DNA from 4 places in the Enterococcus sp. LJL98 genome. Region 3 is predicted to be linked to each of the others. Evidence: predicted binding sites of a transcription regulator. Region 3 holds the regulator's gene; each other region holds the start of a gene.
The links. Region 3 encodes CtsR, which represses protease genes until heat stress. Its sites were predicted from a motif close to TTGGTCAAAAAAGGTCAAANA; they were not measured.
Positions count from the first base shown of each region.

Region 1: ACYSNO_RS00355 (ATP-dependent Clp protease ATP-binding subunit) is a predicted target of CtsR. The motif match lies at 1,549-1,569, and genes of this name have one in related genera.
Region 2: clpB (ATP-dependent chaperone ClpB) is a predicted target of CtsR. The motif match lies at 1,488-1,508, and genes of this name have one in related genera.
Region 4: clpP (ATP-dependent Clp endopeptidase proteolytic subunit ClpP) is a predicted target of CtsR. The motif match lies at 1,578-1,598, and genes of this name have one in related genera.

Region 1 is NZ_JBTXLU010000001.1:74,870-78,550, reverse strand. It holds gene ptsP (phosphoenolpyruvate--protein phosphotransferase) at 1-787, opposite strand, end outside; gene ACYSNO_RS00365 (phosphocarrier protein HPr) at 787-1,053, opposite strand; gene ACYSNO_RS00360 (hypothetical protein) at 1,214-1,405, opposite strand; gene ACYSNO_RS00355 (ATP-dependent Clp protease ATP-binding subunit) at 1,616-3,681, shown strand, end outside.
Region 2 is NZ_JBTXLU010000001.1:125,777-129,457, forward strand. It holds gene pepT (peptidase T) at 1-248, shown strand, start outside; gene ACYSNO_RS00605 (lysylphosphatidylglycerol synthase transmembrane domain-containing protein) at 362-1,387, shown strand; gene clpB (ATP-dependent chaperone ClpB) at 1,560-3,681, shown strand, end outside.
Region 3 is NZ_JBTXLU010000010.1:105,843-109,523, forward strand. It holds gene pknB (Stk1 family PASTA domain-containing Ser/Thr kinase) at 1-1,335, shown strand, start outside; gene ACYSNO_RS09280 (CtsR family transcriptional regulator) at 1,536-1,997, shown strand; gene ACYSNO_RS09285 (ATP-dependent Clp protease ATP-binding subunit) at 2,013-3,681, shown strand, end outside.
Region 4 is NZ_JBTXLU010000001.1:746,672-750,352, forward strand. It holds gene hflX (GTPase HflX) at 1-36, opposite strand, end outside; gene miaA (tRNA (adenosine(37)-N6)-dimethylallyltransferase MiaA) at 38-961, opposite strand; gene ACYSNO_RS03490 (hypothetical protein) at 989-1,507, opposite strand; gene clpP (ATP-dependent Clp endopeptidase proteolytic subunit ClpP) at 1,708-2,289, shown strand; gene ACYSNO_RS03500 (glucosaminidase domain-containing protein) at 2,453-3,681, opposite strand, start outside.

The sequences.
Region 1 (3,681 bases), on a different contig from region 3:
TCTCTGCATGTTTGAGTTTTTCCCATTCTGCTTTTTGAGCCGCATAAGCTTCGCCAGCTTGAATAAATGTTGCTTTTTGTTCCTCAGTTGGATGAATAATAACATCCCCTTCAATTCCGTTTACAGCTAAAATATCTCCCGCTTTCACTTTGGCAGTGATTTCGCCTGTTCCAACAATCGCTGGAATTTCTAGAGAACGAGCCATAATTGCAGAATGTGAAGTACGTCCACCAATATCCGTTACAAAAGCTTTAACGAAATTACGGTCTAATTGGGCAGTATCACTTGGAGTTAAATCGTGAGCAACCACAATTACTTCTTCGTTAATCATTGCTGGGTTAGGTAAGGTTACTTGCAATAAATGAGCTAAAACGCGTTTTGCTACGTCACGGATATCCGCTGCTCTTTCTTGCATGTAGGCATTATCTTCCATCGCTTCGAACATACCAATATACATGTCAGTTACTTCTTTCAATGCGTGTTCTGCATTGACTTTATTATCTGAAATGTTTTGTTTAATTTGACCGATCATTTCTGGATCGCTTAAAACCATTAAGTGCGCATCAAATACTTGTGCCTCTTCTTCTCCTAAGCTCTGAGCTGCCTTGTCACGAATTTGTTGTAATTCGTTTGATGATTGGCTTAATGCCTCATCTAGACGTGCCTCTTCAGCAGAAATGTCTTCAATTGTTACTTTTGTAAAGGATAGGTCAGGTTGGACTAATAGATAGGCTTTTGCGACAGCGACACCATCACTTGCAGCAATCCCTTTTAGCATTTCAACCATTAATTAGACAATCCTTCCTTTTTCATTGTTTCTGCGATTGCAACGATTGCATCTGCTTCGTCAGTACCTTCAGCTGTAATTGTTACGTCAGAACCTTGACCAACACCTAAAGACATTACGCCCATGATTGATTTAAGGTTTACTGATTTACCTTTGTACTCTAAGTTAATATCAGAGTTAAATTTGCTCGCTGTTTGAACTAATAATGTTGCAGGACGCGCGTGGATTCCTGTCTCTGCAATTACATGAAAATCTTTCTTTTCCATATGTATCATTCTCCTTCATCATTTGGGTTATTTTTTGAGGGCGATTTTTTTAAATCAAGCTTTTGAACTTAAGATAAATTTACCCTTTCAGTTGTTAAGGTTACCATTTTTTCAGTGCTTAGACAACTACTTTTGTAACAATTACTAAGAATTCATGACTTTATTTGTTCAACTTGACAAATCGGTAAGTAATTTGGCCATTTAAGCCGGCTTCACCGACAATTTCTGTCCGATTCTCTGTTTGTAACCAAGCATTACGAAATTCAATAAAATCTTCACGATTCACAACGATTTCCTTGAGATCTCCTTGTTTTAATGCTTGAATCTCTTCTATGTAACGATTTTCTTCCATCTTTTCTCACCTTTTCGTACGCATATTCAGTCGCTTGACTTCTCTTTTAGCATACCTTGCTTTATTTTTAGTTGCAAATAGTAGTTTCAAGATATGAACAAAATACTTGCAGATTTTCCGATAAATTGTATAATGAAATCATTAAGGTCAACAATGGTCAAAGTTGTTGTTTCCTTTTTAATTTCTATGAAAGAAAGGTCGTGTACAATCATGCGCTGTCAAAATTGTAATCAAAACGAAGCAACCATTCATTTGTACGCTAACGTCGGTGGACAAAGAAAACAAATCGATTATTGTCAAAATTGTTACCAACAAATGAAAAATCAGCTGTCCGCTGCCACAACAAATGGTGCCAAAGATCCTTTTGGTTTTAATAACTTAGATGAACTATTTAAACAACTGTCACAAAAAATGCAACAAGAATCTTCACAGCAAGGACAAACACCTCCGACTCAAACAGGTGGCGGAAACTTTGGAGGGATGCCACCGCAACAATCAACTGGTAGCCTCTTAAACGAGTTTGGAATAAATATCACTCAGCAAGCTCGCGATGGAAAAATCGATCCCGTTATCGGGCGCGACGCGGAAGTCACTCGTCTAATTGAAATCTTAAATCGCCGAACAAAAAACAACCCAGTCTTGATTGGGGAACCCGGTGTCGGCAAAACTGCTGTCGTTGAAGGCTTCGCCCAACAAATCGTCGATGGCACGGTTCCACAAAAACTAAAAAATAAAGAAGTCATTCGTTTAGATGTCGCTTCACTTGTTCAAGGTACCGGTATTCGTGGCCAGTTTGAGGAGCGAATGCAAAAATTGATTGAAGAAGTAAAAGCAGCTGACAATATTATCTTGTTTATTGATGAAATTCACGAAATTGTCGGTGCAGGAAATGCAGGCGATGGCAACCTAGATGCCGGAAATATTTTAAAACCTGCCTTAGCACGTGGAGAATTGCAGCTGGTTGGCGCAACCACTTTAAATGAGTACCGAATTATCGAAAAAGACCCGGCACTTGAACGTCGCATGCAACCTGTCCGCGTCGATGAACCTTCAGTAGAAGAAACTATTGCCATTTTAAAAGGTTTGCAATCGCGTTATGAGGACTATCATCATGTGAAGTATACAGAAGAAGCCATTGAAGCCGCTGCACGCTTATCCTATCGTTACATTCAAGATCGTTTCTTACCGGATAAAGCAATTGACTTACTCGATGAGTCTGGATCAAAGAAAAACTTAACCATTCAGACGATTGATCCGCAAGCTATTGCTGATCGATTGGCCAATGCGGAAAAAGAAAAAACCAAAGCCTCACAAGAAGAAGATTTTGAAAAAGCTGCCTACTACCGTGATCAAATTGTTAAGTTGGAAAAAATGAAAAAACATCAAATTACCGATGAGGAAACACCGGTGATTACCGAACAAACAATGGAAGAAATTGTTGAAATTCGCACAGGTATTCCTGTTGGCGAGTTGAAAGAAAAAGAGCAAACCCAACTCAAAAATCTGGCAATCGATTTAAAACAACATGTGATTGGTCAAGAAGAAGCCATTGATAAAGTTGCAAAAGCGATTCGACGAAATCGTGTTGGTTTAGGAAAACCAAATCGTCCGATTGGTTCCTTCCTCTTTGTCGGTCCGACAGGTGTAGGGAAAACAGAACTTGCTAAGCAATTAGCAGATGAAATGTTTGGTTCCGCTGATGCGATGATTCGTTTTGATATGTCTGAATATATGGAGAAACACAGTACTGCCAAATTAATTGGTTCTCCTCCGGGCTATGTTGGGTACGAAGAAGCTGGTCAATTGACTGAGCAGGTTCGTCGCAATCCATATAGTCTCATCTTATTAGATGAAGTTGAAAAAGCACATCCAGATGTCTTGCATCTCTTCTTACAGATTCTAGAAGACGGCCGATTAACTGACGCGAAAGGTCGAACAGTGAGTTTTAAAGATACTTTATTTATTATGACGAGTAACGCAGGCACACGAAACGTTGAAGCGAATGTTGGCTTTGCAGCAAGTCGCGCAGGAACAACTCGTTCCATCTTAAATCAACTACATCACTATTTTGCGCCGGAATTCTTGAACCGTTTTGATGGAATCATTGAATTCCAAGCACTTTCAAAAGAAAACTTACTTTCGATTGTTTCCTTAATGATTGAAGAAGTCAATCAACAAATCAAACAACAAGAACTTTCGATTGAAGTCCCACAAACGGTCTTAGAGAAATTGGTGGAGCTAGGGTATGATCCTGCCATGGGGGCACGACCGTTACG
Region 2 (3,681 bases), on a different contig from region 3:
TTATCGAAAAAGACATGAGCATTGTTGAATTAGCTAAAAATGCGATGTTAGCACTCGGGATTACTCCAATCATTGAACCCGTTCGAGGTGGAACAGACGGATCGAAAATTTCCTTTATGGGAATCCCAACACCAAATATTTTTGCAGGTGGGGAAAATATGCACGGTCGTTTTGAATTTGTGGCATTAGAATCAATGGAAAAAGCGACAGAAATCATTGTGAAAATTGCGGAATTAAACGCACAATAAAACTGAAAGAAAAAACTCTCGGTGATTTGATAAGAATCGAGAGTTTTTTCAGTATTTCTACTTGAAAAGTGGTATGATACGAGGGAGTCTATGGAAGTTGGTGAGATAAAGAGATGTCTGTTTTAAAAGAAAAAAATAAGAACTTACTGAAGGTGCTTGCAAAAGGCTGTCTATTAGTTGGTTTACTTGGTATTTTAGGTTATTACTTGCGTGCTTCATTTGGAGACATTTTTACTGAATTAGGTCAAACAAGTCCTTGGTTATTTTTATCTTTGATTGTTTTAGGTTTTTTTTATCAATACCTCGAGGGGAAAATGGTCAAGGGCACCATCAAACCTTTTTCAAAAACATTCACAACTTTTGATGGGGCGATGGCAGCTGCTTATTCCGCTTTCTATCGTGTCGTTACATTTGGTGCTGGCACAATTTTTGCAGAAATTAATTTTTATCATCGAAAAAAATTAACGATTTCTGAGAGTGTGGGCGCGGCAATTTTGCGCTTTATTTTGTTTAAAGTGTCTTCACTAAGTGTTGCACTCATCGCTTTGGTGTATAGTTTCAACGACCTCTACCAATTATCCCCTAAATTTGTTTGGGTGCTGATTATTTGTATCTTCATTAATGCCGGTTTGTCTGGAATTTTACTTTCAGCGGCTTTGAGTTTGCCTTTACAAGTTGGCGTCGTTACTTTGTGCCATCGTCTAATAAAAAAAGAAAAATATCGCGCGCTTGTGGATCGAGGAAATATTCAAATCAATGCCTTGAGACGGATGTTACATAAAATCATGGCAAGTCGTAGGGTCTTATTTGAAATTTATTTTTGGAGTATTGCGAAAGCACTTATTTGGTTTATCATTCCTTACGTTTGTCTCGTGGATAATCATCCGGACTTGCATCCGCTTTTGGCGGTTGCCTTAATCAGCTTTGTTACGGTCATTTCAGGAGTGATTCCAACGCCTGCAGGAATAGGCTCCTTTGAATTTGTTTACTTGATCATGTTCCGCCCCCTTGTCGGAACGGTGGATGCGGCATCTTCTCTTTTACTGTATCGTTTTACTACTTTTTTAATGCCTTTTTTGATAGGCCTTTTGTACGTCGTTGCAACGAGCCGTTTGTTTCGCCAGAAAGAAAGTGAATAATTTCAGATTTGTTAGATGAAAAAAAGGTTGTGAAGCATTCACAGCCTCTTTTTTTTGTCGGCAAAAAGGTCAAAAATACCGCATAAGAGAAAATGGTTTTTATTTGACCAAGATTGACCAAGGGAGTACAATTAAGAGTGAAGTGAAAGCTTCAAGATGGGAGGAACAAAGAATGAATATTGAGAAAATGACGACCACGTTACAAAGCGCCTTATCCGAAGCACAACAGGTTGCAATCACTCGTCACCATCAAGAAATTGATATTGTCCATCTATGGAAAATCTTTTTGCAACCCAATCAATTTGCTCGAAATTTTTATACCGATGCAGGAGTCAATGTTGCTGCTTTTGAAAGGGAGATTGATCTAGAACTTGATCGCCGTCCAAGCGTTTCAGGAGGAAATGTTCAATATGGGCAAGCGATGAGTCAAAATTTATTTCAACTATTTAATGAAGCAGAACAATTAAAAAATACGTTTGAAGATGAGTTTCTATCAACAGAAATTGTTTTACTTGCTTTAATGAAATTAAAAAATTACGTGTTAACCAAATACTTAAAACAACAAGGAATCACTGAAAAAGAATTACGTCAAAATATTGAAGAAATTCGAGGAGGCGATCGTGTGACTTCCCAAAATCAAGAAGAAAACTATGAGGCACTTGAAAAATATGGTGTCGATTTGGTTCAAATGGTGAAAAACGGAAAAATGGACCCAATTATTGGACGGGACGAAGAAATTCGAGATGTCATTCGGATTTTAACTAGAAAAACGAAAAATAATCCCGTTTTAATCGGAGAACCAGGGGTCGGTAAAACGGCGATTGTCGAAGGCTTGGCTCAGCGGATTGTTCGTAAGGATGTCCCAGAAAACTTAAAAGACAAAACGATTTTTTCACTCGATATGGGCGCACTCATTGCAGGAGCTAAGTTCCGTGGAGAGTTTGAAGAACGCTTAAAAGCGGTATTACAAGAAGTAAAAAAATCAGATGGCCGAATTATTTTATTTATTGACGAAATTCATACGATTGTTGGGGCCGGAAAAACAGAAGGCAGCATGGATGCTGGAAACATTTTGAAACCAATGCTTGCTCGAGGAGAACTCCATACCATCGGTGCGACAACATTGGATGAATATCGAGAATACATGGAGACGGATAAGGCCTTAGAGCGTCGTTTTCAAAAAGTCTTGGTAAAAGAGCCTACGGTTGAAGATACGATTTCCATTTTACGTGGATTAAAAGAACGTTTTGAAATTCACCATGGAGTAAATATCCATGATAATGCACTTGTTGCTGCTGCAGTTTTATCCGATCGTTATATTACGGATCGCTTTTTACCAGATAAGGCAATCGACTTAATGGATGAAGCTTCAGCGACCATACGAGTAGAAATGAACTCCATGCCGACAGAACTTGACCAAGTGACTCGCCGCTTAATGCAACTTGAAATTGAAGAAGCAGCCTTGAAAAAAGAATCGGATGATGCATCGAAAAAAAGATTGGGTATTTTACAAGAAGAATTGGCGGAACTTCGCGAAGAAGCCAATCAAATGAAAATGCAATGGGAAACAGAAAAAGAAGAAGTAAATGCCTTGTCAAATAAACGTTCGGAGATTGATCAAGCCAAACACGAACTAGAAAATGCCGAGAGTAACTATGATTTAGAAAGAGCAGCTGTTTTACGTCATGGAACGATTCCACAACTCGAAAAGGAATTAAAAGAACTTGAAGCTAAAAATGATGCGGCTCAAGGAAAGATGGTTCAAGAGGCGGTAACAGAAAATGAAATTGCAGTGGTCGTAGGGCGTTTAACTGGCATTCCAGTGACAAAACTGGTGGAAGGGGAACGCGAAAAACTCTTGAAACTCAACGAAACCCTTCACCAACGAGTAATTGGTCAAGAAGAAGCGGTCAATGCAGTGAGCGATGCAGTCATTCGTTCACGAGCAGGGTTGCAAGACCCGAATCGACCACTTGGTTCCTTCTTATTCTTAGGGCCTACAGGAGTCGGGAAAACAGAACTCGCCAAAGCCTTAGCTGAAAACTTATTTGATGCGGAAAATCATATGGTCCGAATTGATATGAGTGAATACATGGAAAAACATGCCGTTTCTCGTTTAGTGGGTGCCCCTCCAGGCTATATCGGTTACGAAGAAGGCGGTCAATTGACAGAAGCGGTTCGTCGGAATCCGTATACGATCGTTTTACTGGATGAAATTGAGAAGGCGCACCCAGATGTTTTTAACCTTTTATTACAAGTATTAGACGACGGTCGCTTAACGGATTCCAAAGGAC
Region 3 (3,681 bases):
CTTTTAGCTGAGACGATGGTGGTCACTCCAATTACACCAGACAGTCCAATGCCAGAAGCCTTTAAGGAAATGCCAACTCCGCAAGAAGAAGCACCAGAAACCCCGGTAGAACCGCCGAAGAAAAAGAAAAAATGGTGGCTCTGGCTACTCTTGCTCGTAGGGATGGCTTTCCTGGTCGGAGGATTCTTTTATATGAATAGTGGCAAGTCAATCACCGTTCCCGATGTAGTCGATCAAACGGAAGCACAAGCGAGAGAGCGGCTTGAAGAAGCGGGCTTAAGGGTGGCTGACGATGTGAAAGAAATGCCAAGCGATGTTATCGAAGCCGGTCGTGTGATTAAAACCAATCCGGCAACTGCGGCGAAAGTCAAAAAAAATCGTGAAGTTATCCTGTATCTGAGTACGGGAGAAAATCAAATTAAAATGGTCGACTATAGCGGCATGCGCCTCGTTGATGCCAAGCGTGAATTACGCAATTTAGATTTTCAAGAAAAAAACATCACCTCAAAAGAAGAATACGACGATAAGATTGCCGAAGGAGAAATCATCACGCATACGCCTGAACCTGGCGAGAAAGTGAATCCGAAAGAAACAAAAGTTGAATTAATCGTAAGCAAAGGACCAAAACCAATCGTCATGATTAGTTTATTAGGGAATTCAAAATCCGATGCGGAAGCAAATCTGGCAAGTGTCGGACTAGGAGAAAACACCGTAGATTATCAAGAAGCCTTTAGCTCACAGCCGGAAGGAACGGTTGTTGGACAAGACCCGGAAGTTGGCGAGGAAGTGTTCCCCGAAAAAACACGAATTACCTTAACGATTAGTAAAGGGGAAGAGAAAGTAAAAATCCCTAAAATTGTCGGGAAATCACTGAGTGAAGCCGAGAAACTTCTGAGTGAAGCAGGATTAGAAGCCGTCACAACGGAAGAGTTCCATGACCGAGTCGAAAAAAATCAAGTCATTGAAGTCAATCCCCAAGAAGGGGAAGAAGTCGTGAAGGGAACGAGAGTCAATGTGTTGGTCTCTAAAGGAAAAGAACCTGAAGAATCAAAAGAACCAGAACCGGTGACCAAAACATTCACAGTGAATGTCCAGGCGACTTTTAATGCCAATGCTGGACCAGAACAGACGGTCACCATTTGGTTAAGTGATGAAAAAGGAACCCGCCGACAAGTTGAGCAAATTCCTTTAAATGCGAGCAACAGCCCGCAAACTGTTGCCGTTTCTGTGACGGTTCTCGAAGGGGAATCCGCAACGATATATGTTCAAAGAGACAATGGTGAGGAGATTAGTCAAAGTGTCAGTGGCGCAACGACTGTTCAAGTACCGTTTTAACCAATTCTCAACGAGAGAGACTTAACCCTCGTGGTTAGGTTTGAAATTGAGTGACCGCCAAAAGTGAGACTTAAAAAGCGAACTTTTGGCGGTCATTGTTTTTTGTTTGCTTTCCTTTTTTTAAGGTTAAGCCCCTTCTCCTTTTCATCTGAGCAAAAATTCAGTATAATGAAGGTCAATATTAGTCAAGGAGGGTAAAAATGAAGAATCCACGAAACACATCGGATATCATTGAGGCGTATTTAAAAAAGATTCTTGAAGAACATTCAATGATTGAGATTAGACGAACCGAGATGGCTGATTTATTTAATTGTGTCCCTTCACAAATTAACTATGTGATTAATACGCGTTTTACCATTCAACGGGGCTATACGGTTGAAAGTAAACGAGGCGGTGGTGGTTACATTCGGATTGAAAAAGTTCAAATTTCCAATCACCATCAATTCTTAGAGCAAGTAGCGCAGCTGTTTGATCAAGAGTTAAGTGAGCGACATGCACAAGGCATTATCCAAAAATTATATGAAGAAAAACTACTCACCCAACGAGAAGCACATTTGTTATTAACAGCGACCAGTAAGGCGATTCTAGGCGGAACAACCGACGAAAATCGCATACGAGCAGCGATTTTACATGGTATTTTAGAAAGATTAAGTTATGAATAAAAAGGAGTGAATGTCATGGATGAATTATTTACCCCTCGAGCAAAAGCCGTCTTGGCGATTGCTCAGGAAGAAGCCAAATATTTTAAACACCAATCGGTCGGCTCAGAGCATCTATTACTAGCTTTAGTGATTGAGCAAGAAGGCATTGGTGGGAAAACTTTACGTGAAATGAATGTCACAGAAAATGACATTCGAGAAGAAATTGAACATATAACGGGTTACGGCATGATGAAAGATTATCCTCTCGGTGGTTTTTTACCCTATTCTCCGCGTTCCCGTCAGATATTTGCCTATGCCGGCGATGAAGCCAAACGCTTAGGAGTGGGACAGATTGGTACGGAACATCTTTTATTAGGGATGCTGCGTGATGAAGAAATTTTATCAGCCCGTATTTTACTCAATTTAGGTTTTAGTTTAGCGAAGACCCGTCAATTATTAAAAAAGAAAATGGGACTGACGGAAGTAAGAGGGGCGGCTAGCAACATCGCTCGTCGCCAACAATCTCAAAAACAAGGACGACAAGGGGGGCCTCAAAACGAAGGCACGCCGGTGTTAGATTCTTTAGCTAGAGATTTAACAAAGTTGGCACGCGAAAACCGTTTGGATCCAGTTGTTGGGCGCAGCAATGAAGTCAAACGGCTGATTCAAATTTTAAGCCGTCGTACAAAAAACAATCCGGTCCTAGTCGGTGAACCTGGAGTTGGGAAAACGGCCATCGTGGAAGGTCTCGCTCAAAAGATTATATCGGGTGAGGTCCCACGGGATATGCAACAAAAACGTCTAATGATGCTAGATATGGGTGGACTAGTCGCAGGCACCAAGTATCGTGGCGAATTTGAAGATCGCATGAAGAAGATTATCGATGAAATTTATCGTGACGGACAAGTGATTCTTTTTATCGATGAATTGCATACGCTCATTGGTGCAGGAGGAGCAGAAGGCGCGATTGATGCTGCGAATATTTTAAAACCCGCTTTGGCGCGTGGGGAACTACAAACCATTGGTGCGACAACGTTAGACGAATACCAAAAGTATGTTGAAAAAGATTCAGCCTTGGAACGTCGTTTTGCTCGAGTACAAGTTGATCAACCGACACCAGAAGAAGCGGAACAAATCTTACGTGGTTTACGTCCGCGGTACGAGGAACATCATAGGGTGGAAATTCTCGATGAAGCGCTCAAAGCCGCCGTTCAACTATCCGTGCGTTACATCAACTCTCGCCAATTGCCCGATAAGGCGATTGATCTAATGGATGAGGCAGCAGCCAAAGTTCGTTTAGATCAGGCAGATGAAGTGGCGGATACGGTGCGCATTCAAGAGGAACTCTTGGCTTTAGCGCAAGAAAAAGATGCGGCAATTCGTGATCAAAGTTTTGAAGCGGCCGCTGAGATTCGTCTCCGTGAGAAAGCCTTGGCCCAAGAGTTGGCGACTGCGACGTTTCGTGAAATGAAAGCAAGTGAAGGCTACACGGACGCAGTCACCGAAGAAGATGTGGCCGCAGTCGTGTCTCAATGGACCGGTGTCCCCTTACAACAAATGGAGAAAAAAGAAACAGAACGGTTACTTGTTTTAGAAGAAGTACTCCATGAACGCGTGGTTGGTCAAGATGAAGCCGTTAAGGCGATTTCTCGAGCCATTCGACGGGCCAGAAGTGGCTTAAAAGACCCGAATCGTCCGATAGGCT
Region 4 (3,681 bases), on a different contig from region 3:
AATCACTCGTTCTTTTTCTTGTTTTGTTTGTGTCATCTCATTCACTTCCTTTCAACCATTCTTCGATTTGATTTTCCAACTGCGCAAACGATTCCGGGTTTAAAATAAAATCAAACCACTTTGGCGCCATTCGATTACGAAACCATGTTAATTGTCGTTTGGCATAGCGACGAGAATGCAATTGAATGGTTTCAATGACCGAGTCTAGTGAGACTTCCCCTTCAAAATATGGGAAAAACTCTTGGTAACCGATTCCTAAGGCTGCCTGCGTGCCTGGAAATGGTAGTAAAGTTCTTGCCTCTTCTAGCAAACCATTCTCGAGCATCTGAACGACTCGTTGGTTGATTCGTTCATAGAGTAACGCTCGATCGGTCGTTAAACCGATTAAAAAGTCGTCATACAATTTTTTGGGGGTTTCTTTCGGTGCCAAAATACTTTGCCCTGTCAGTTCAAAAACTTCCAACGCCCGAATAACCTTCCGTTGATTATTAAAATGAATTTTTTCAGCTGCGAGAGGATCACGTGCTTGTAGTAACTCCCATAAAGCCACAGCGCCTTTTTCTTCTCCATATTTGGTATATGTTTTTCTTAGTTCCGAATTTTCTGGACTTGATTGTTTCCCTAATTGATAGTCGTAAATTAAGGCCTGTACGTAAAGCCCTGTTCCACCAACTACGATAGGCAATTTCCCTCGTTGTGAAATTTCCTCAATTTTTTCACGTGCCATCTTTTGAAAATCGGCAACGGTATAGGTTTGATCCATTTCATAAAGATCGATTAAGTGGTGTGGAACGCCCATTGCTTCCTCTTTTGTAACTTTGGCGGTCCCGATATCTAGTCCTCGAAAAACTTGCATGGAATCGGCATTAATAATTTCACCATTGTATTTTTTTGCTAATTCGATACTCAGTGCCGTCTTCCCTACGGCAGTCGGACCGACAATTACCATTATTTTTTTCATTCTTTTCCTCAAATCTTCACACTAGGTTTAGAGTGTTTTTTTAAACAACGTCAAAGGTTCATCCGTTAAATTTTTCAATTGTACTTTTCTTTCATAAATCATTTCTGTAATTGTGTCTGATAATTGTTCAATCAAGACACGCCCACCTTTGAACGTATAACCGCCTAAAGAAACGGTTTCAGCCGGTGAGAGTACCGCTTTTCTAGTTGAAATCTGTTTGAAGAACTCATCTAAAAAATAATTTGGCAAATAAAAACTATTATGTGCAGCAAAAGATTGTAAGTAAATGTAATCATCTACCGTAATATAACAATCGTCAAACGCATCAAAACTGACATATTCAGCCATCGTAATCGTCCGTTTTTCCAAGATTTCAATTATTTTTTTATTTAATGCCAATAATGTTTCAATTTCTTTCACCTTATGCTCCAACAAGCGTTGTTTTTTTTCTTTTCTTTCGAGATAATTCATTTGAATCGAAAAAGCAATAAGCATCAATGCTGCTCCGACGACGACCCCACTTGTGCCAATTAAAAACATTGCCATTTCAGCTGTTCCCTCCCTTTCTTAACCTTCTTTCATTCTACCATATCTTCTTGCTTTTTATAATCTTTTTCATTTGACCTTTATTGACCTTTCCGTTATAATTTCAGTTAGCTAAATGACAGTTTTCTCTATTTAATCGACAATTAATGTGATATGCTAGAGTTAAAATTTAGCAAAAACTATCAAGGAGGATTTTTCCTATGAATTTAATTCCAACAGTTATCGAACAATCATCTCGTGGTGAAAGAGCCTACGACATCTATTCACGTTTATTAAAAGATCGCATCATTATGTTAAGTGGTCCAGTGACCGATGATTTGGCAAATACAATCATTGCTCAATTACTTTTCCTTGATGCCCAAGATTCTGAAAAAGACATCTATGTATACATCAATTCACCTGGTGGAAGTGTCACAGCTGGTCTAGCAATTTTTGATACCATGAATTTTGTGAAAGCCGATGTACAAACCATCGTGATGGGAATGGCTGCATCAATGGGGAGCTTCCTGCTAGCTGCCGGAACGAAAGGCAAACGCTTTGCTTTACCAAATGCAGAAGTAATGATTCATCAACCGTTAGGTGGCGCTCAAGGACAAGCAACCGAAATTGAAATTGCCGCTCGCCACATTTTAAAAACACGCGATCGCTTAAATAAAATTTTAGCAGAACGCACGGGACAACCGATTGAAATCATCGAAAAAGACACCGATCGTGACAACTTTATGTCAGCAGAAGAAGCAAAAGCATACGGTCTAGTCGACGAAGTGATGACTACAAAATAAGAAAGAACAAATGCCACAAGTTCCTTGAATTCAAGCGGACTTGTGGCATTTGTTTATCTTCTACTCCCAATCCTTCAAAAAAGGGAGGGCGTACCCGATTTTTCAACTGTTGACAATTCATTCCTTTACAAAAAAAGCAGCATTTTTTCTTTCCATTTTTTATCTAATCATATTGGGTCAAGTCCCAGTGTTCGATAATTTGATTCAATTTTTGAGCATATTGAGGATCCGTTGCATACTTCCCTGTTAAAGCTTCCGTCGCTTCTTGGTAAGTCGTTGCGACATTACGCCAAGTGCCTCGGTAAAAATGCGGATCCCAATTGACCCCTTCTGCAATTTTTTTAGCATAATCTTCCAGGGAATCTTTGGCTGTCGCGTATTTCCTAAAGGAAGCTGGTAGCAAGACCCGCTGGCCGTTGATTACTTCATCTGAGGCAATTTCGTATCGTTCAAATTTCCCTTCATCCACACCGACAGTAAATTTCATCCCGTAAAAATTATTGGCTTCTTGCGTCAATTGGCTGGCGCCATAACCAGATTCCAAAATTGCCTGGGCAATCATCACTGAAGGATAAAGATTGTATTCACGGCCCAAAATGACCGCATCTTGCGCTAACCGGTCGACAAAGGCTTGTTTGCTACTAAAGGTCATCGCTTGAAAGGGCTGCGAAACAGTCACTGAACTCGTTGTGTCCCTTTGGACTCTCCCATTCGCTCCACGTGCCATCCCTCCCATCAAATGCTGGCGAAAGTCTTCACTTAAGCGAACGGTCGCAGTTCTCGTTTCCATCGGTGGAACCAAGGTCTCCGTTGTTTCATTTGTAACCAAGTCCTTTGTTTCCTCGTCTTTTTCTTCTTTTGGGACGGACTTGGAAGGTTCGTCTACCACAGAAGGCGTTATAGAAACTGCTTGGGCTGTATGTTTTTCTTCCGTCGCTTTTTGATCAAGCAGCCCTAGGAGTTGCTGCTGCTCATCTTCTATTTCATAATAGGTGGTACCATTAAAATGATGGTAGGCGCCTTTAATCCGTACTTTTTGACCTAGCAATTCCTCTGATTGTTTCTTTTCTTCCCAATCAAAGTTTGCATAAATGGGATACCCCACGTGATGAATGGTTTTCCTTTGAACTAAAGGTTGCTTCACACCTTCGGGTTGTTCTCCAGCTAATGTCACACTTGAAGCCTGAACATACCCCATTGCTTGGCGTTCTTTATTTTCTAACAGATAATAAGTCGAAATGCCCCGAGTATACGAGCGAGAAATAAAAAAGGTTTGATTTAAAGAGACAAAAGTTTCTTGTGCTTTTGCCCCATCTAATGATTCTAAGATGCGAAAGTGTTCATACGTAATCGTGCCGTATTGATTGACCGTCGCTTCTTGGTACTTTGTTT